DNA from 4 places in the Pseudogemmobacter sp. TB195 genome. Region 3 is predicted to be linked to each of the others. Evidence: riboswitches for the same ligand, from Rfam matches in the RefSeq annotation. Region 3 holds a riboswitch; each other region holds the start of a gene.
What was found. Region 3 has a riboswitch for cobalamin ahead of AC4FS3_RS02570 (DUF1636 domain-containing protein). Riboswitches for the same ligand answer to the same signal wherever they lie in the genome.
Positions count from the first base shown of each region.

Region 1: linked by a shared signal. The riboswitch ahead of bluB (5,6-dimethylbenzimidazole synthase) and the one ahead of AC4FS3_RS02570 (DUF1636 domain-containing protein) in region 3 are both predicted to bind cobalamin.
Region 2: linked by a shared signal. The riboswitch ahead of AC4FS3_RS15985 (ABC transporter substrate-binding protein) and the one ahead of AC4FS3_RS02570 (DUF1636 domain-containing protein) in region 3 are both predicted to bind cobalamin.
Region 4: linked by a shared signal. The riboswitch ahead of AC4FS3_RS17125 (TonB-dependent receptor plug domain-containing protein) and the one ahead of AC4FS3_RS02570 (DUF1636 domain-containing protein) in region 3 are both predicted to bind cobalamin.

Region 1 covers NZ_JBZEGG010000002.1:157,576-162,435, reverse strand. The annotation lists gene AC4FS3_RS03810 (adenosylcobalamin-dependent ribonucleoside-diphosphate reductase) at 1-159, opposite strand, end outside; gene AC4FS3_RS03805 (DUF1489 family protein) at 344-772, shown strand; gene AC4FS3_RS03800 (bactofilin family protein) at 862-1,263, opposite strand; cobalamin riboswitch at 1,584-1,784, shown strand; gene bluB (5,6-dimethylbenzimidazole synthase) at 1,848-2,618, shown strand; gene AC4FS3_RS03790 (bifunctional aldolase/short-chain dehydrogenase) at 2,932-4,860, opposite strand, start outside.
Region 2 covers NZ_JBZEGG010000015.1:41,708-46,567, forward strand. The annotation lists gene AC4FS3_RS15980 (FecCD family ABC transporter permease) at 1-531, opposite strand, end outside; gene AC4FS3_RS15985 (ABC transporter substrate-binding protein) at 596-1,588, opposite strand; cobalamin riboswitch at 1,784-1,986, opposite strand; gene AC4FS3_RS15990 (trans-3-hydroxy-L-proline dehydratase) at 2,031-3,059, opposite strand; gene lhpI (cis-3-hydroxy-L-proline dehydratase) at 3,068-4,732, opposite strand; gene AC4FS3_RS16000 (4-hydroxyproline epimerase) at 4,732-4,860, opposite strand, start outside.
Region 3 covers NZ_JBZEGG010000001.1:544,779-549,638, reverse strand. The annotation lists gene cobN (cobaltochelatase subunit CobN) at 1-734, opposite strand, end outside; gene cobW (cobalamin biosynthesis protein CobW) at 743-1,771, opposite strand; gene AC4FS3_RS02570 (DUF1636 domain-containing protein) at 1,773-2,123, opposite strand; cobalamin riboswitch at 2,232-2,437, opposite strand; gene cobO (cob(I)yrinic acid a,c-diamide adenosyltransferase) at 2,474-3,112, shown strand; gene AC4FS3_RS02560 (cobyric acid synthase) at 3,112-4,572, shown strand; gene AC4FS3_RS02555 (HPP family protein) at 4,608-4,860, shown strand, end outside.
Region 4 covers NZ_JBZEGG010000016.1:136,169-141,028, forward strand. The annotation lists gene AC4FS3_RS17115 (Gfo/Idh/MocA family protein) at 1-565, opposite strand, end outside; gene AC4FS3_RS17120 (amidase) at 711-2,156, opposite strand; cobalamin riboswitch at 2,329-2,567, shown strand; gene AC4FS3_RS17125 (TonB-dependent receptor plug domain-containing protein) at 2,706-4,604, shown strand; gene AC4FS3_RS17130 (ABC transporter substrate-binding protein) at 4,604-4,860, shown strand, end outside.

The DNA of each region.
Region 1 (4,860 bases), on a different contig from region 3:
GGCGCGGGCGACACGGCGCCAGCTGTCGGCGACCGTCAGGTCAATGGGTGTGCCATCCGCGTTCTTCAGCCGGTATTTCATATCCCAGATCCGGGCCGCGATGGGGGTGGCAAACCCATCCTGCGCGACAGACCCGTCCTGAGCAGCGGGGCCGGTCAGGCGGTCGGCGGCGTCAGCATCGGGTGCAGTATCGGGCAAGGTGCAGACCCTCCGGCAAAGAGGGCCGTCAGCGGCGCGAGGACTGGGCCAGCATTTGCGCCGGATCCGGCCAGAGCCACAGGATAGGGAGGCGGAGGCCATCGGTCAATCTTGCGGCGGCGGGGCAGGCGCCTATGATCCGGCCATGGGATTCGTGAATATACTCAAGCTTTGTGTCGGTGCCGAAAGCATCGGGGATCTTGCGACCTGGCAAGAGGAAAATGCGGCGCGCTGGCCTGCGGGGCAGGCGGTACATGTCACCCGCATGTGGCCCAAACGCGAGGCCGAGGTGCTGGCGGGCGGCTCGCTTTACTGGGTGATCAAGGGGGTGATCCTCTGCCGGCAGCGCATCACCGCGCTGGAACGGGTCGAGACCGGTGATGGCATCAGCCGCTGCGCCATCGTGATGGACCGCGAGATCATCCGCACCGAATCCGCGCCGCGCCGCCCGTTTCAGGGCTGGCGCTATATCGGCCCGGAGGACGTGCCGCGCGACCTGACGCTGGGCCGGGACGGCGATGACAGCCTGCCGCCGGACCTGGAACGCGCTTTGGCCGAGATCGGCCTGCGCTGACGCGTTTTGCGCATCTGGCCCGATCTGAACTCCCCGCTCTGAACTGCCGACCGGTGCCGGTTCAGAGCGGCCATTTCAGATGCGGGTGATCAGCCGCGACCGCGGGTGAAGCGGCCTTCGATGGTGGCGCCGCTCTCGATCACCAGGGTGTCATAAGTGATATCGGCGGTCACCTGGGCGGTGGCGCGCATGATGAAATGCTGGCTGTCGACTTTGCCGTCGAGACGGCCATGCACCTCGACCGATTTCGCGCTGACCGAGCCGGAGATGCGGCCATGCTGCCCGACCGCCAGCGCGTCGGCGGTGATATTGCCATCGACCTCGCCCAGAACCTCAAGCGCGCCGGTCGAGCTGATCTCGCCGGTGATCTTCAGGTCAGAGCCCAGCACAGAACGGGTCGCATTGCTGCGGCTGGCGCCGGATGAAGGCGTGGTCGCCTGGGAGCCAGCCTGTCCGGGCTCGCCATTCGGAGCGGCAGTTTTCGAGAACATTGGGGGATCTTTCTGAAAGCGTCTCGAGGGCGATAAGGCGGAATTGCGGCGCGAGGGTCAAGTGGACTGCGACCGCCGAGGCCGGGGAAAGCCGGTTTTCTGCCGAAACTTAATGATCACGACGGGACGGGGCGGCGTCCGGCATCCTAAAGCCGGTGAAAAGGCGCATGAAACAGAGAGACGCGCTCTTTGGGGGCGGGGCCTCCTGTCTGGTGCGGGCGGCGATGCCGGCCGGGGGCGGATCGCAAGGCGCATCCTGTCGCTGCGAATCAGGGGGCGGCGCGGTTGCGTTCTGGCCGGACTTCTCTGATAGTGACGCTGTCTGGTGCTCTCCGGCCCGGGCAAGGGCGCTGACCCTGTGCCGCCCCTGGCCGGAGGGATAATCGGGAAGGCGGTGCAAATCCGCCGCGTGCCCAACGCTGTAAGGTGGACCGCTTTTGCGGACCGGGCGGCAGATGCCACTGGCTTTGGCCGGGAAGGCGCCGTTTCGGGATGAAACCGAGCCAGAAGACCGGCCAGACCAGAACGGCCCCGGCTGCGCGGACGGCAGCAGGGGCGCCGGTTTGCCTGACAGGGGAAATGTCATGCCGATAGAACTGCCGCTCGCGGCCCGTTGCGATCACGCTCCTGCCGAACAGCTCCCTTCCGATCCACTTGGCTCAGATCCGGGCACTTCCGGTCCTGACCTGCGCGCGCCCGGCACCGCCGCTGCCTTTTCGGCAGAGGAACGCGCCGCCGTCTACCGCGCGATCTTTGAGCGGCGCGATGTGCGGGGCCAGTTCCTGCCCGATCCGCTCAGCGAGGATCTGCTGCTCCGGCTCCTGGCGGCGGCCCATGCCGCGCCTTCGGTCGGGCTCTCTCAGCCGTGGAATTTCATCCTGATCCGCGATGAGGGCGTGCGAGCCGAGATCCGTGACGCTTTCGAGGCCGCCAATACCGAGGCGGCGGCGATGTTCGGCGAGGGGCGGCGCGCGCTTTATTCGCAGCTCAAGCTCCAGGGGATCTCCGAGGCGCCGCTTTGCCTGTGCGTCACCTGTGATCGCACACGTGGCGGTCCGGTGGTGCTGGGGCGCACCCATGATGCCGCGACCGACCTCTATTCCACGGTTTGCGCGGTGCAGAACCTCTGGCTCGCCGCGCGGGCCGAGGGGATCGGTGTCGGCTGGGTCAGCATCTTCCGCGAAGGTGATCTGAAGCGCATCCTGCATCTGCCCGATGATGTGGTGCCGGTGGCGCTCCTGTGCCTTGGTCATGTGCGCGACCTCTATGACCGGCCGGAGCTCGAGGTCCGGGGCTGGGGGCAGCGTCACCGGCTGGAAGACATGGTCTTCGCCGACCGCTGGCAGGGGCGCTGAGGACCTGCCGCTGCCGTCCCGCGCAATGCCGGAAGAGGCCGCCGCCACGGGCAGAGGGCCGTCGTCGCGGCGAAGGCTGGCAATGACCAGTGATCGGGAGAATGACGGCCCGTCAGCCACAGAAGGATAACATTGATTCCCCCCGCAGTGTTCCGGTCTGCGACCCGACTTGATCCGGTTCAGGCAGCAGCAGAGGGACTGCCTGTCCCGGCGGTGCTTGTCCTGCGGCCCGGGGGACCGCAGGTGTGGCACAGACGAAGGCGCCGGCGACATCGTGCCGCCGGCGTCAGGCCAAAGGGCAGGTCGGGCTGGCTCAGCGCAGCATCGCAGCGGTATTGCCGCCATCGACGGTGATCACCGCCCCGGTCGAGGTGCGGGCGCGGATCAGCGCCAGCGCGGCCTGGGCCACATCTTCGGCGGTGACTTCGCGATGCAGCAGGTTGCCGCGCATATAGACCTCGGGCGTGACGCCCCGGGCGCGGGCGCGCTCTTCGATCATCTGGTCGGTCATCAGCCCGGTGCGGATCCGGTCCGGATTGACCGCATTCGAGGTGATGCCATCCGCCGCATGTTCCACCGCATATTGCTTCATCAAGGCCATCAGGGCGGCTTTCGACGTGCCATAGGGGCCGAAGTCCGGACCCGGGTTCACCGCCTGTTTCGAGACGTTGAACAAGAGCGCGCCGCCGGTGCCCTGGGCCTGCATCACCCGCACCACCGCGCGGGCAACATAGTGGTGACCCCAGAAATTCAGCTCGAAGGCAGCGCGGAAATCGGCATCCGACACGTCGAGAAGCGCGCCCTGCCAGGCCGCCCCGGCATTCGAGACGAGGATATCAACGCCGCCAAAGCGCAGCGCCACCTGCGCAATCGCCGCATCGACCGCGACCGCATCGGTCAGATCGCAGCCGATGCCGATGCCGCCCAGCCGCGTCGCCGCCTCTGCGGCCTTGTCGGCGTCAATATCCAGCAGTGCAATCTCGGCACCTTCGGCGCGAAGCGCCTCGGCCATGGCAAGGCCCAGACCACCGGCGCCGCCGGTGATCACCGCGACCTGGCGGGTCAGCGGCTTTTCGGCGACCTTTTTCAGCTTCACCTGTTCCAGCGACCAGTATTCCAGATCAAAAAGGTCTTCCTCGGGCAGAGCCTCAAAAGCGTCGATCCCTTCGGCACCCCGGATCACCTGGATCGTCGCCTCGGCGACATCGGCCCCGATCCGGGCGGCTTTCGCAGTCGGACCAGCGGCAAAGACGCCGACGCCTTCGACGTAGAAGACGCGGGGCATCGGGTCGAGCATGGTCTTGATGCCGCCCGCACGCGCATTGTTGCGGGTGAAATAATCGGTGTAATCCGCGATATAGCCCGCGATCTTCTCACGCACCAGCGCCGCCCAGGCCTTCAGATCACCCGCTTTTGGCGCGGGCAGTGCCAGGCCGAAGCGCTTGATATGGATGACATGTTCGGGTGTCGCATTGCCACGCCGGGTCAGGCTTTCGACATTTTCCGCGCCGCAGAAATCCAGGATATCCTGGTTCACGCGATGTTCGATCACGAAACGGCGGGGCAGGCCTTCCTGCGCGCCCGGCAATGCGATGGCGCCGCGCAGGATCGGCGCGATCTCTGCCGCGTCTGCAAGCCCGCCCAGCACCGGCGCGGTGCCAAATGGTTTCGGATTGCCTTGCGCGATGCGGTTTTCGGCGCGGGTGATCGCCTCGATCATCGCCTCATAGGCGACACGCGGATCGTCGGACCAGGTGAAGATCCCGTGTTTGATCAGGATCATCCCGGGCGCATCAGGGCGTTCATTAAAGGCCCTGAGGCAGACCTTCGAGAGGTCAAAGCCCGGCATGACATAGGGAATGACGATATATTCGGGGTAAAGCGCGCGGATCAGTGCCTCGCCATTCGGCTGATTGGTCAGCGCGACAATCGCATTGGCATGGGTGTGATCGACATGGCGGAAGGGCAGGATCGCATGCAGGATCGCCTCGACCGAAGGGTTGGGCGAGGCCGGATCCAGCAACAGGCGGCGCTGCAGCATGACCATATCGTCATCCGACAGCGTCTCGTAATTCACCATCGCCTTCAGCTCGGCCAGACGCAGCGCCGGCAGGCCTGCCGGTTCGATCTGGCCCATATCCCAGCCCGACCCCTTGACGCAGAGCACCTCGACCGGCGTGCCGTCATGGTCATTGATCACGGTTTTCACCGATGTATTGCCGCCGCCATGCAGCACCAGCTG
Region 2 (4,860 bases), on a different contig from region 3:
CCAGAACATGATGCCGCGCGCCTGTTCGGCATTGGCCGACTTCGCGATGAAGAAAGAGGTCAGCGCGTTGAAAAGCTGCGATCCGGCAATGCCCGCAAGCACCATCTGTGCAGGGCCGCCGCCCGCCGCGCGGGCCAGGGCCGCGACAAGGCCAAAAGCCAGAGCCGCCCCCAGAAAAGCGCCCCCGGAAATCCCGATGGCCCCGGCGCCGACGCCCATGATCGTCACCGCCACCGCCCCGGTCGAGGCCCCCGCCGAGACGCCCAGCAGGTAAGGATCGGCCAGCGCGTTTCTGACCAGCGCCTGCAAAACCACACCTGCCAGCGCCAGCCCCGCGCCGCATCCGGCGGCAACCAGGGTGCGCGGTACCCGATAGGCCCAGATGATGCCCTGATCGATCGGATCGACCGGCAGCCCGGCATTCCAGAGATTATTCGCCAATGCCGCCCAGACCGTCGACCAGGGCAGCGGCGTCTCGCCAAGGATCACGCCCGTCAGAACGGCGAGCGCCAGGATAGCCACCCCCGCCATGGCGCGCAAAGCGACATGGGTGGCAAGCGCAACAGGGGTGGCCGGGCGTTTCATCTCTGGCAGATCACTTCAGATCAAAGGCCGGCAGCGCCGCCGCCAGCTCTTCCAGCGCCACGATATTGCGGATCGACGGGTCCATTGCATGGGCGTCGATGATCACGATGCGACCATTCTTCACCGCCTCCATCTGGCTTACCACCGGATCAGACTTCAGGAATTCCAGTTTCTTTTCATGATCATCCGCCTCGAACCGGCGGCGGTCCATGCGTGCGATCACGATCACATCGGGATTGGCCCGCGCGATGGTTTCCCAGGACACGACCGGCCATTCCTCGGGGCTTTCAACCACATTCTTCAGCCCCAGAGACGCCATCATCCAGGCCGGAGCACCGCCGTTTCCGGCAACATAGGGGTCGATATCCATCTCGGCCGACGAGAACCAGAACACCGCCGAGGCCTCTTTCAGATCAAGCGCCTTCGCCGCCGCGACCGCCGCCGCCTCGCGCGCTTTCAGGTCAGCGACCACCTCTGTGCCCTTGTCGGTGATGTTGAAAATCGTCGCCAGCTCTTCGATGCCGAGATAGATCCCCGCCATCGTATAGGGTTCCAGCCGGGTGCCGTCCGAACCTGCGGTATTGTCCTTCCCGATGCAGTCGGACGGCAGGACATAGGCCGGAATGCCGAGATCGGCGAATTGCTCGCGCGTCGCCACGATACCTTGCGGGCCGACATGCCATTCATATTGCACGGTCACGATCCCCGGGCGTTTCGCGACAACACTCTCGAAGGAGGGGTCATTATCCGCCAGCCGCTCGATGCCGTCGTTCAGCTCTCTGAACTCCGGCAGGACTTCGGTGAACCAGACCGAAGTGCCCGCGACCTTGTCGCCAAGTCCCAGCGTGTAAAGGATCTCGCTCGTCGCCTGGCCGACCGTCACAGCGCTTTCCGGCGCCTTGTCAAAGCTCAGCTCAAGCCCGCAATTCTGCAGTTTCAGCGGGTAGCCGGTCTCGGCCAAAGCAGGCATGCCAAAGCAGAGCGCGGCCAGTGAAGCGGTCATCGAGAAACGGGTATTGGGGAAATATCGCATCCGGGATCTCCGTAGGGGATGGGGGATGGAGCGGATGGAGAGCGTGAAAACCGCGACGCACAAAGCTGGCCCGGCGCGGTTGGCGCAGGCTGGCGGCACGGGATGCGGTGGCGCATCTGCGGGTCAAAATCATATCTCGCCTCCCCGGACGCCCCGTCCGGGTCAAGTTGGTTACAGGAGTCGGCAGGTCTCCTGACTGGCGGGTCACTGGGTCTGCGCAGCCTTCCCATGGGCTCTCCCACAGTGGCATTGTCGCGCGGATCCTCGCCGCCTACAGTTGCGGGGGCAGTTCCGGTTCATCCCCCTGTAAAGGCGGATGACGGATTCCCTTTCAATTCCTTGCGGAAACCGACCTGCCCTGAGTATGGGCAAACCCGTCCCGCTTCAATGGCAAAGCATCGCGTTATGCGGATCAGCGCGCGCCCCAGGTGTCCGACAGCCGATACCCGCCGGGCCAGGGGTCAGATGGGTCGAGCATATGCTGATGGATGCCGGTGACCCAGCCACGCCCCGAGATTTCCGGCCGGATCGCCGCCGTGCCCGCCAGATCGGTGGTGCCGAGGATGCGGCCCTGAAACTCCGACCCGATCAGCGAGACGGTGGTCAGACGGTCGGCCTCAGACATCTGGCCACGCGCATGCAGCACCGCCATCCGCGCGGAAAGCGCGGTCCCGGTGGGCGAGCGGTCAACCTTGCCGGGCCGGATCGCCACGGCGGCACCGGCGCGCAGGTCATTGCCCTCGCGCGTGACCTCGCCCGCGAAAAGGCAGAAGGAGTAATGCCTCCAGTCCGGGTTTGTCGGGTGACGGAAACCGAGCTGTTCCGTCCCGGCATCCGAGATTTTCACCCCGAGCTTTGCAATATCATGCGCCTCGTCGGGGGTCAGGCTGAAGCCGAGCGCTTTGGCATAGACAAAGACGAAACTGTCGCCGCCCCAGGCGGTATCGACCGTCAATGTGCCAATGCCCTCGACTTCAAGCTTTGCATCCAGCCGTTCGGCGAAAGAGGGCAGGTTTTCGACAAAGATCCGTTCCGCCTTGCCATTGCGGCATTCGGCGCGGACATGGACCAGACCGCCCGGCGCCTCCAGCACCATGCGCGTTTCCGGCTCGACCATCGGGATGATGCCGCCATCAAGCAAGACCGTCGAGACACAGATCGAATTGGAGCCGGACATCGGTGGCGTATCCTCGGGCTCCATGATGATAAAGGCGGCATCGGCGCGCGGGTCTTTTGGCGGCACGAGCAGGTTCACATGGCGGAAGACGCCGCCGCGCGGCTCGTTCAGTACGAAATTCCTGAGCGTCTGATCTTCGGCGATCCAGCGCGACTGGGCCCAGATCGTGTCACCCGGCGGCGGGCGGACCCCACCCACTATGACATCGCCCACCTCGCCCTCGGCATGGGCGGAAATCACATGGATGGTCTTGATCGAGCGCATATCGGGCCTCAGGAAAGCCAGGGGGGAAGGGTTTTGGCAGCATGGCCGGTGAGGGCAGCGCGGGCGCAGGTCTCAAGACTGTCAAAGCGGATCTGCCGGCCCGAAAGCCCCGGCCCGTAATGGGCATATTTGCCGGAATTGGTCATCAGCGTGCGGGTCGCGGGCGGGAAGACCGGCTCGGAGATCGAGCACCAGCAGAGGTCAGGCAACACCTGCACACTGGCGGCTTCGAGGGTTGCGAGCGTGCCCTCGCCCGCCAGATCGGCAATGATCTGGCGCCCGGCGGTGATGATGGTCGGAACCTGCACCCGCCCACCGTTCAGCGCTTTCGCGAAAGCACGGCATTCTTCGCGCGAGGCATGAGGGCTGCCGATGGCGACAAGGTCGATCGCTTCGCCGCCCTGGTTCAGCTCCTCCCAGGCGCGGGCGAAATCGCTGCGTGTGATCCGGACATTGTCGGCATCGGGTGCGATAAGATGCGCCTCGGGCGTGACCCCTTCGACATGCAGCATCGGTGCAGCCGAGGTGGTGCCAAAGGCCGCGCACAGTGCCTGTAACTGCTCGCGGGATGCCGCGCCCACACCTCTGAGCAAGGGGATCCGGTCCGGCGAGGCGCGGCCCGCAAGCCAGCCCAGCAAAGGCCAGAAGAGATCATCCGTGTCAGGAATCGCCGCCACGTCAATGATGCGCTGCGCCGCCCGGTTCTCGTCCAGACAGACGCCGGCCAGTGGCGCACGCCCGGTCATCGCGATGAAAAGGTCCAGGAAATCCGGGTGTTTCGCCGTCCGCGCGCCCAGCACGGAATTGGCAAAGATCACCGCATTGCTTTCCGACCAGCCAATGGCTTCGCCTTCGGCCGGAGCGCTCTCCAGCAGATAGGGTGCGCAGGTGAAACTCGGCCGGCAGCCCATCGCCACATAGGCATCGGCAAGCCGCTGCGCCGGGGCGCCGAACAGATCCGGCACCCCCTGGGCACGCCAGTTCTCGCGGTCGACCGAAATCGCGTTCATCGTCGTAGGCACCCGCACCAGTGCCCCCATATCCGCCATCTTTGCCGCGAAGGTCAGATTGGCGGGGCTCGCATAGATGCAGCCGTCGATATGGCCCTGGGTCACATCAATCAGCCGGCTCGCCCCCTGATTTGCCGCCATTGCAACAAGGATGCGCATCGCCTGCGACACGGCCTCGCCTTCCGCGCCCGAAAGCATCGCCAGATCTGCCGCCGTCAGGGCCAGCGCCGATCCCGCGGCAGAGGCGACCGGCAGGGTCACTCCCGGGGCCTCGATGGCCCCTGGAATGACGGCCACCTCCTCCAGTTGCGAGACTATGTCGAATGCCGCGCGCTCCAGCCGCAGGACAGGCAGCGCCACGCCGAACATCTCGGCGGCAATCATCGCGCCGAGCGTCACCACATCTTCCGGCTCGCGAAACACCAGCGCCGCAGGCGCGAGCCCGTTCAGCGCCATATCCAGAAGCACCCCTGACCCGGTGCAGGAGCCCCGCGTCCCGGGCATCACCAGCACCCGCCCGGCAAGCGTCTCGCCATGCAGCGGGTGATGCGCATCAATCACCTTTGAGGTCGCGGGATCCACCCCGCCCCAGAAGCTCAGCGGCTCATCGGATGCCAGAACGCGACCCTTCGCCGTGCCCTCAAGAATGAACCGCGAGCCCATCATTTCACCACGAATCCATGCGCATAGGGGTCACGCTCATCGATGAAGATTGTGTTGATCCCGGTCTGCCGCGCCCAGCCGCCGATCGACGGAATGATCGCGGATTTGCCCGGCACCGCGTCAGAGGT
Region 3 (4,860 bases):
CAGCGGGCAGCGGCCTCGTCCTTGAGGCTGGGAAGGAACGCGCCATATGCCCGAAAGCCTTCGGCTTCGAACGCCAGGATCAGGGCGTCGATGGCGGCGGTGTCGCCGGCGGCGGCCCAGGCACGGTAGAAGGGGATCAGGACAAGCGGCGCCTCGCCATGTGGCAAGTCACGGATCACGCCGCCTGACGGGTGCCAAAAGCCAAAGCCCGGCAGCGATTTTGCCCCGGGCACCGGCCCGGCATAGAGACCCGCCGCAAGCGCGAGCTGCGCCAGCGCGCCCTGGGCTGCGATCGCCCCGCCGGTATCGCACAGCGTGGACAGGCGCCGCAGCGTGGCGACCGGCAAAGTCGAGGCGGCATCCAGTGCAGGGTCGGGGCGACCATCCGCCGGCAGGAGCGCCAGCGCGATCCCGCGTGATCTGGCCATGTTAGAGACCTGTTCGACGCCGTAAGCCCAGTAATTCACCCCGCCGATCAGCCGGATCAGCACGCCTTTCGCCCCGGTCAGCGTCTGCCCGATCCAGGTATCGACCGAGAGCGGATGCGTCAGCCGCGACAGGTTTGCCAGCCTGAGGGAGGGCAGCGTCTCGCGCCCCCGCTTCCACCCTGCCGCAAAAGCCCCGAGGTCGCTGTCGGAAAACGACAGCACCACAAGATCCCCGGGCGTCTGCCCGAGATCCTGCGGCATGTCGGTCTCTTCCAGACCGTGGCTTTCGCGAAAGAGGACGTGCATCAGGCCCCTTATGCCCCCAGAGCGGCCCGAACGGCGGCTGCGTCGATATTGCCATGTTCCGCGATCACGACAAGCTGCGAGCGACGGGGCTGGTTGCCCCATGGCCGGTCGAACTGATGACGCACACGCGGGCCGACGGCCTGGATCAGAAGGCGCATCGGCTTGCCCTCGACCGCCACATGGCCTTTGACGCGCAGAATGTTCTGCGCGGCTGCCAGGGCCGAGACTTTCGCCGCAAGTGCCTCCGGGTCGGTGATCTCGGGCAGATCGACCACGATCGTGTCGAAATCGTCATGATCGTGATCATCATGGCCATCGTGATGCGAGGGGCGCTCATTCAGGCTGTCTTCGGCAGCCGCGCCGATCCCCAGCACGACACGCGCATCGATCACGCCTTCGGTCAAAGGCAGCATCGGCAGAGGGCGCGGCGCCTCGGCCTCGATCACGGCTTTCGCCTTTGCGATACCGGCATCTCCTGCGAGATCGGCCTTGGACAAAAGAACGATATCGGCGCAGGCGATCTGATCTTCGAAGACCTCGGAAAGCGGGGTCTCGTGATCGGCTTCAGCCGCGCCGGGCTGTGCCGGATTCGGCGCGAAAAGGCCGGCGGCGACCGCTTCGGCATCGGCGACCGCGACCACACCGTCGATGGTGATTTTAGAGCGCAAAGCCGGCCAGTCGAAGGCCTTCAGCAGCGGTTTCGGCAGCGCAAGGCCCGAGGTTTCGATCACGATATGATCGGGGCGCGGCTCCATCGCCATCAGCTTTTCGATCGAGGGGATGAACTCGTCGGCAACGGTGCAGCAGATGCAGCCATTGGTGAGCTCGACAATCGAGCTTTCCGGGCAATTCGCATCGGCGCAGTCGCGGATCAGGTCGCCATCAACGCCGACATCGCCAAATTCATTCACCAGCACAGCGAGCCGCCGCCCGCCCGGGTTTTGCAGCAGGTGGCGGATCAGCGTGGTTTTCCCGGCGCCAAGAAAGCCGGTGATCACGGTGACGGGGGTTTTTTCCAGGGATTTGTCTGCGGACATGTCAAAGCTCCATCGGAGGGATACGGGCGATTGTGTTCTTGCGGATGACCTCGGGCCGCGCACGCCAGGGGACGATGCCATCGGGCGTCGCCGCAAAGGCGTGATACATGGTGACGAGGTCGTTCAGATGCAGATCGGGGTCGAGATGGCCCTGGACATAGGTCCAGCGGCCCGGGCCGCGAAACACCACGGCGCAGCCATTGGAACAGGCAGACAGGCATTCCTGGCGGCGATGCCCCACGCCTTTGGCGGTCAGCGCCTCAGAGAGCCGCGCGCCATCGCGTATGGCCTCGGGGCTGCTGCCCGGCAATCTGCATGTGGTACAGACCACAAGCTCGGTTTCTCCGGCCATTTGCCCCTCCGGCATGGCTGTGGCTGCGCGGGGAACAGGTGGCGGGCAAAAGCACCACCAGACCCGCGGCTCACCCCGGCCGCCCGTTACGAATGATGCGCGCCCCGAAGGGCCGCACCGGCGCTGGCAGGTCTCCCGGCTTGCGGATTTCGGGGGATCCCCCTGCGGGCGCCCTGCCTTCCCGGCCGGATGGCCAGTGGCGGTTGGGCGACCTTTCCGGTCACGGTCGCGGGGGCGGCTGCGTCTGGGCTTTCGGCCTGTCGCATTCCCTCTTCGCCTGCTGTATGGCAGGAACCAGCGATGGCCACAGCCAAGCCATCAGACCCACCGAATGTCAAGCGAGGCCAGGAATGACCGATGCTCCCGATCCCGCCGCAACTCCTGCGGAAGATGCTGCCCGCCACGCCGCAAAAAAGGCGAAGATCAAAGCCGCGCGCGACCGGATGATGGCGGAAAAGACCGGCGAGAAGGGGCTGATCATCGTCCATACCGGGCCGGGCAAGGGCAAAAGCTCCTCCGCCTTCGGGATGATCCTGCGCTGCATCGCGCATGAAATGCCCTGCGGCGTGGTGCAGTTCATCAAGGGCGCGATGTCGACCGGTGAGCGCGATCTGATCCTGAAGAATTTCGGAGGTCTCTGCCAGTTCCACACGATGGGCGAGGGCTTTACCTGGGAGACCCAGGATCTGGAGCGGGACCGCGCCGCCGCCGCGCGCGCCTGGGAAAAGGCGAAAGAGCTGATCCGGGACGAGCGGAACCGCATGGTGCTGCTGGACGAGATCAATATCGCGCTGCGCTATGACTACCTTGTTCTGGTCGAGGTGCTGGCGTTTCTGCGCGATGAGAAACCCCCGATGACCCATGTCGTGCTGACCGGGCGCAATGCAAAGCCGGAACTGATGGAACTGGCCGATCTGGTGACGGAAATGGCGATGGTGAAACACCCGTTCCGCGCCGGGGTTAAAGCCCAGGCCGGGGTAGAGTTCTGATGTCTGGCCAGACGCCTGGCCGCGCGCTGATGATCCAGGGCACAGGCTCGAATGTCGGCAAGTCGCTGCTGGTCGCGGGGCTTTGCCGGGTGGCGCGGCGGCGGGGGCAGACGGTCCTGCCGTTCAAGCCGCAAAACATGTCGAACAATGCCGCGGTCACAGTGGACGGGGGCGAGATCGGGCGGGCCCAGGCACTGCAGGCGCTGGCCTGCGGGGTGGAGCCGCATAGCGATATGAACCCGGTCCTGCTGAAGCCTGAAACCGATACCGGCGCGCAAGTGGTGGTGCAGGGGCGTCGCCTGACCTCGGTGCGCGCAAAGGATTATGCTGGCCTGAAGCCGAAGATCGCCGAGGCAGTGCAGGAGAGCTTCCGCCGCCTCAGGGCTCAGGCGGATCTGGTGATTGTCGAAGGCGCCGGCAGCCCGGCCGAGGTCAATCTGAGGCGAAATGACATCGCCAATATGGGCTTTGCCTTGGCGGCCGACGTGCCGGTGGTGCTGGCGGGTGATATCGACCGCGGCGGCGTGATCGCGCAGATCGTCGGCACCCAGGCCGTGCTGGACGCAGGCGATAACGCGCAGATCGCGGGCTTTCTGATCAATCGCTTTCGCGGTGATCCCTCATTGTTCGATGATGGCTACCGGCTGATCGGGGACCGTACCGGCTGGCGCGGTTTTGGCGTTTTGCCCTGGTTTCGCGATGCCCGGCTTTTGCCGGCGGAAGATGCGCTCGACCTGGCGCCATCGGGCAAGGGGCGGGTAAAGGTCGCCTGCCTGGCTCTCAGCCGCATCGCGAATTTCGACGATCTCGACCCGCTGAAACTGGAGCCGGATCTGACGGTTTCGATGATCCTTCCCGGTCAGGCGATCCCCGGCGATAGTGATCTTGTGGTGATCCCCGGGTCGAAATCGACACGCGGAGATCTGGCGTTTCTGCGCGAACAGGGCTGGGATATAGACATTCTCGCGCATCACCGGCGCGGCGGGCGGATCCTCGGGCTCTGCGGCGGCTATCAGATGCTGGGCCACTCGGTCGCCGATCCCGATGGGATCGAAGGCGCGCCGGGGGTGACGCCGGGGCTTGGCCTTCTCGATGTGGAAACGGTGATGTCGGGCGACAAGCGGCTGGCACGGGTCACGGCCCGCCATGCCGCCACCGGCCTCGATGTGACCGGCTATGAGATCCATATCGGACGGACCGAAGGCCCTGACCGCGCCCGTCCCTTTGCGTATCTCGGCGACCAGCCGGAAGGCGCGCGTTCGCCCAATGGCAGGGTCGAGGGCAGCTATCTCCACGGGCTATTCACCAGTGACGCCTTCCGCGCCGCCTGGCTGAAGGATTTCGGCATCACCGCCGGCGCAACCCGATACGGCGCCGAAGTGGAGCGCATCCTTGACCGCCTTGCCGATCATATGGAAACCCATCTCGATTGTGACGGGCTGCTTGCGCTCGCCCGCTGATCGGGCAGAGTGACACGCCGCAACAGGAGGCCGCCATGGGACAATATCTGCGCCGGACGCTGCGCCATGCCGGCCCCGCGATGGGCTTTAGCGGCTGGACCGAAACCCTGCGCGCCACGGCAGGCATGTTTGTCGGCATGGTGGCGCTGATCCTGTTCCTCAGCCCCGCCCCTGGCGCCTCGGCCTGGGGGCTCTTCGTCATCGCGCCTTTTGGCGCCAGCGCGGTGCTTCTATTCGCCCTGCCGAACAGCCCGCTGGCGCAGCCCTGGTCGGCGGTGGTGGGGAATG
Region 4 (4,860 bases), on a different contig from region 3:
GGTAACCGGCATGGCCCTGCGACAGCACCTCGTCTGTCTGCAGCCCGGGGAACAGGCATTGCGCCATATCAAGCTCATGGCACAGGTCCAGCAGCACACCGCCGCCTTTCTCCTGCGCGGCATAGCTTTCCGCAAAGGACCAGTTCTGCCGCCACTGGGTGACATCATGGCCAATCGCAAAGGAAAACCGAAAAATATCCGACAGATCGCGGCGCGCGAGTTCGCGAAATGCCGGATGCCAGCGCATCATATAGCCAACCATCGAACGTTCTGCGACCGGCGCAGAGCAGGTGCTGATCGCCTCCACTTCTGCCGGTGAAAAGGAAAGCGGCTTTTCCACATAGACCGGCAGACCCCGATCCGCCGCCGCGCAGATCACCTCGGCGCGCACATCGGTCGCGGTCGCCACCACCACCGCATCATGGTCGCGCAGATCCGCCTGCAATCCGGCCGCACCATATCCCCGCCAGCCGCGCAAGCTCGCCAGCGCCCCAAGCGTCTGCAGGTTGTCATGATGGCGCCGCCCGATCGAGCCCGCACCCACCACCAGAACCTTCACCACCATCGCCAGCCTCCGCTTTCCCGGTCCGGCATCGCATGAACCTGCAGCGCCGAACAGCCCTTTTCATCTGTCCGAAAATATCCTCGGGGGGAGCGCGGGCACCGCGCGCGGGGGGCAGACAGCCCCCCGTTGCCCGATCCGTCAGGCCTCACCCCGCCAGGGCTGCGCGCCGGTTCCAGTACACGGCCGCCTCCACCTCGGCGCACAGCGCGATCAGCTCCTCATCCGCGCCAAAGGGCGCCGCCAGATGCACGCCGATCGGCAGGCCCGAGGCCGACCAGCCGAGCGGCAAAGACGCCGCCGGCTGGCCGCTTGCATTGAACACGGCGGCAAAAGGCGAATAGTCGAAACAGCGCCCCGGCCCGAGGCGGAAATCGACGTAATCCTCGGTCTCATGGCTGAAGCGCCCGACTTTGGCCGGTGGCTCGGCCAGCGTGGCCGAGAGCAGGATGTCGTAACCGTGGCCGGTTTCAGGCCGGAAGAAATACGCCATCTCGCGTCCGAAATCATGGATATCCTCGACCGCTTCCAGATAGCGCAGCGGCCCGAGCGCCTCGGCATGTTTCACCGCGCCGCGGCCGACACCCTCGACCAGATCCGCCGTCAGCGCGCGGCCTTTCAGCTTTTGCCGGATCGTCAGCGCGGTGCCGACCGCAACGATATCGGTCCAGGCCCGCATCATTGCCCCGATATCCGCCTTTGGCCGCGCCGGCTCCACATGGTGGCCAAGGCTTTCCAGCAGCTGCCCGGCATCCCGCACCGCAGTCGCGACCTCCGGGTCAATCGCGGCGCCGGTTAAGGTCGTGTCGCAGATCGCCACGCGCAGCCGCCGGGGCGGGGCCGAGATTGCCTGGCCGTAGCCCTTTGCCAGCGGCGGCGCGACATAGGGGGCACCGAGGTCAGGTCCCTCGCAGGCATCCAGCATCACCGCCGTGTCGCGGACGGAACGCGTCAGGAACCCGTCAATCGCCATGCCGGCCCAGCCCTCGCCGGACCAGGGCCCGTCGGGCAGCCGCGCGCGGGTTGGCTTGAAGCCGAAAAGCCCGCAATTCGAGGCCGGAACCCGGACCGAGCCGCCGCCGTCTGATCCATGCGCGAAAGCGACGATCCCCGCCGCGACCGCCGCCGCCGCGCCGCCCGAAGAGCCGCCGGCGGTATGGTCAGTGTTCCAGGGGTTGCGGGTTGGCCCGCCATAGACGGCGGCCTCGGTTGCGATGCCGACCCCGCCTTCGGGGCTTGTCGTGCGCCCGAAGGTCACCACCCCGGTTGCCCGCATCCGGGCCATCATATTGCAATCGGCGGCATAGGTCCTGGCCGGACCAAGCCGCGTGCCGTTAAGGGACGGCAACCCTTTTGCCTCGAGCCCCAGATCCTTGATCAGGAAGGGCACGCCGCGAAACGGCCCGCGCGGAAGGCCTGCGCGGATTTCAGCGCGCGCGACCTCTTCCTGCACCAGCACCACGGCGTTGATTGCCGGATTTCGGGCGCCGACCGCGGCCAGCGCCGCATCCAGCAGCTCATCCGGGCTGACCTCGCCCTTTGCCACCAGCCCCGCAAGTTCGGTCGCATCCCGTGCGCCCAGATCCCCGATCATCTGCGATTCCCCGTTATTCATCCCGATGCCAGTCTGGACGCGGCGCCCGGGAAAGGTCCAGAGGTGCCGCGCATCCGGCTGTTACCGCAACCATGTGACCCGGGCGACCAAAGCGGCGACTGCCGCAACCCTGCGCCCCGTCAGCCGCTTGACAGAGGGCAAGGGCGGATCGCATGGAGGACAGAGCAACGGTTCCGGCGCCGCGCCCGCAAAGCGCGGTTTTCCGGAGAATAGGGAATGTGGCCGGTCCTTTCTGCACAGGGATCCGGGACCACAGCTGCCCCCGCAACTGTAAGCGGTGAGCGGCGGTTGAGGATGCCACTGGAAGTGCCTCAGAGGGGCAGGTCCGGGAAGGCCAGCCGTTCGCCCGGACCCGCGAGCCAGGAGACCTGCCGCTGCTGATCACCCTTTCCCTCGCACGGGGCGTGCGGCGGAGGGCGGAGTGCCGCCAGAGGTGACGTTCATGCGCAACGGGAGGGCTTTCCCCCGCGGCGAAAACGCATCAGGGCGGCGGTCAGCGACCGGTGGCTCCGAAGAAAGGGCTGAGAGATGTTTCACAGGGTTTCCCGTCTGGCAGTGATCACCGCGCTGACCGCCGCCGGTGCGGCCGGCAGCGCGTGCGCGCAGGCACAGAACGATGCCCCTATTGAACTGGGTACGATCACGCTCTCGGCCCTGCGTTACGGGGCCGATATTGCGCGCACCGGCGTCTCGGTCAGCGTGGTTGACCGCGCCGAGCTGGACAAAAGCGCCGATCTGCGGCTGGCGGATTTTCTTGGCACATTGCCGGGGGTCTCGGTGATCAGCCAGGGTGGTTTTGGTGCCAATACCGCCTTGCGGATCCGGGGCTTCGACGGGCGTCATATCGCGGTCTATATCGACGGGATCCGCATTGACGATCCGTCCGGCGTGCAGGTCTCGACCGATTTCGGCGCGCTGATGACCGATGATATTGCCCGGATCGAGGTGCTGCGCGGGTCGCAATCGGCGCTTTGGGGCGGCTCGGCCGTGGCCGGGGTGATCAATATCTCGACATTGTCCGGGGCAGAGCCGGGGCTGCATCAGAAGGTGCGCATCGAAGGGGGCAGCCATAATTCGGCCCGCCTTGCCTGGGGGCTGACCCAAAAGGATGACCAGCTTGAACTGGCCCTGAATGCCAGCCATTTCCGCACCGACGGGATATCGGCCTTTGACGGGGGCACCGAGGCGGATGGCGCCGAGGCCAGCCGGCTGTCGTTTTCGGCGCGCTACCGGGTCTCGGATCTGGTGACGCTGGGGGGCGCCGCTTTCTGGCAAAAAACCCGCAGCGATTATGACGGCTATATCGATACGAATGGCGATGGCTATACCGATACTTTCACCGATCTGCCCAATGAGATGCGCCGCCAGGATCTTGGCCTGCGCCTCTTCGCAGAGCTGGAGACCGGCAATACGCTGCATGTGCTGGGCATCGGCTTTTCACGCAACAAGCGCGATATGGATGACGAGAACGGCAAAAGCGCCTTTGCCGGCGAGCGTCTGACGCTGGACTGGCAGGCGACCAGCACGCTGTCTGACCAGCTGACCCTGTCTTATGGCGCGGATTTCAACCGTGAAGAGGCGAAAACCTCGGCCATGCCCGGAGGCTCGGGTAATACCGATACCAAAGGCATCTGGGGCCAGCTTGCCTGGTCGCCGCGCGAAGGCTTCGATGTGACTGCGGCACTGCGGTATGATGACCATTCGGCCTTTGGCGGCTTTGGCACCGGGCGGCTTTCCTTTGCCTGGGCAGCCGCCGAGGGGCTGACCCTGCGCGGCGCAGTCGCGCGGGGCTTCCGCGCGCCCTCGCTTGACGAGCTGTACGGTGATTATCCGGGGCTGTTCTTCACCGGTAATCCCGATCTCGATCCCGAAACCAGCGTCTCATACGAGCTGGGCGCAGATTATGCCTTCGGGACAGGTGCGTCGCTGTCTTTCACGGCGTTCCGCATCGAGGTCGAAGACCGCATCGCCGCCGATCCGGCGACCTTCTGGTCAACGCTGGGCAATCTGGCGGGAAGCTCGGTGTCGAAAGGCGTCGAGCTGGCCGCGAAAACCAGGCTGAGCGACACGCTGAGCCTCACGCTCGCCTATACCTATACCGATGCGCATGACCCGAATGGCGCGCGCCTGACGGCGGTGCCGCGCCATAATCTGGCGCTCGCGCTGGATGCTGAGATCAGCGAGCGGGTCTCGGCGCGCTTTACCCTCAGCCATCTGGCCGGACGCCGCGACAGGCATGTGAACAGCTTTGCCGCCCTCGACATGCCCGACGTCACCTTGCTGGACGCGGCCTTCAGCTATCAGATCAGTGACAGTATCGGGGCCACATTGCGCATCGAGAACCTGACCGGTGAACACTGGCAATCCTCGCATGGCTACGGCACGCCGGGTCGCACTGCCTGGCTCGGGCTGCAGGCCCGGTTCTGATGCTGCGCGCCGCCATCCTTGTCCTGCTCCTTGGGGCCCTGCCGGTGGCGGCCGACCCTCTTCTCCCTCCGGGGCGGGTGGTCTCGATCAACCTGTGCACCGATCAGCTGGCAATGATGCTGGCGGCGCCGGGGCAACTCGTTTCGGTCAGCCATCTGGCCTCGGACCCGCTGGCGTCCTCCATGCCGGAGGAAGCCGCCGCCTATACCGCAAACCGGGGCGGCGCCGAGCAGGTGTTTCTCATGAGGCCCGGTCT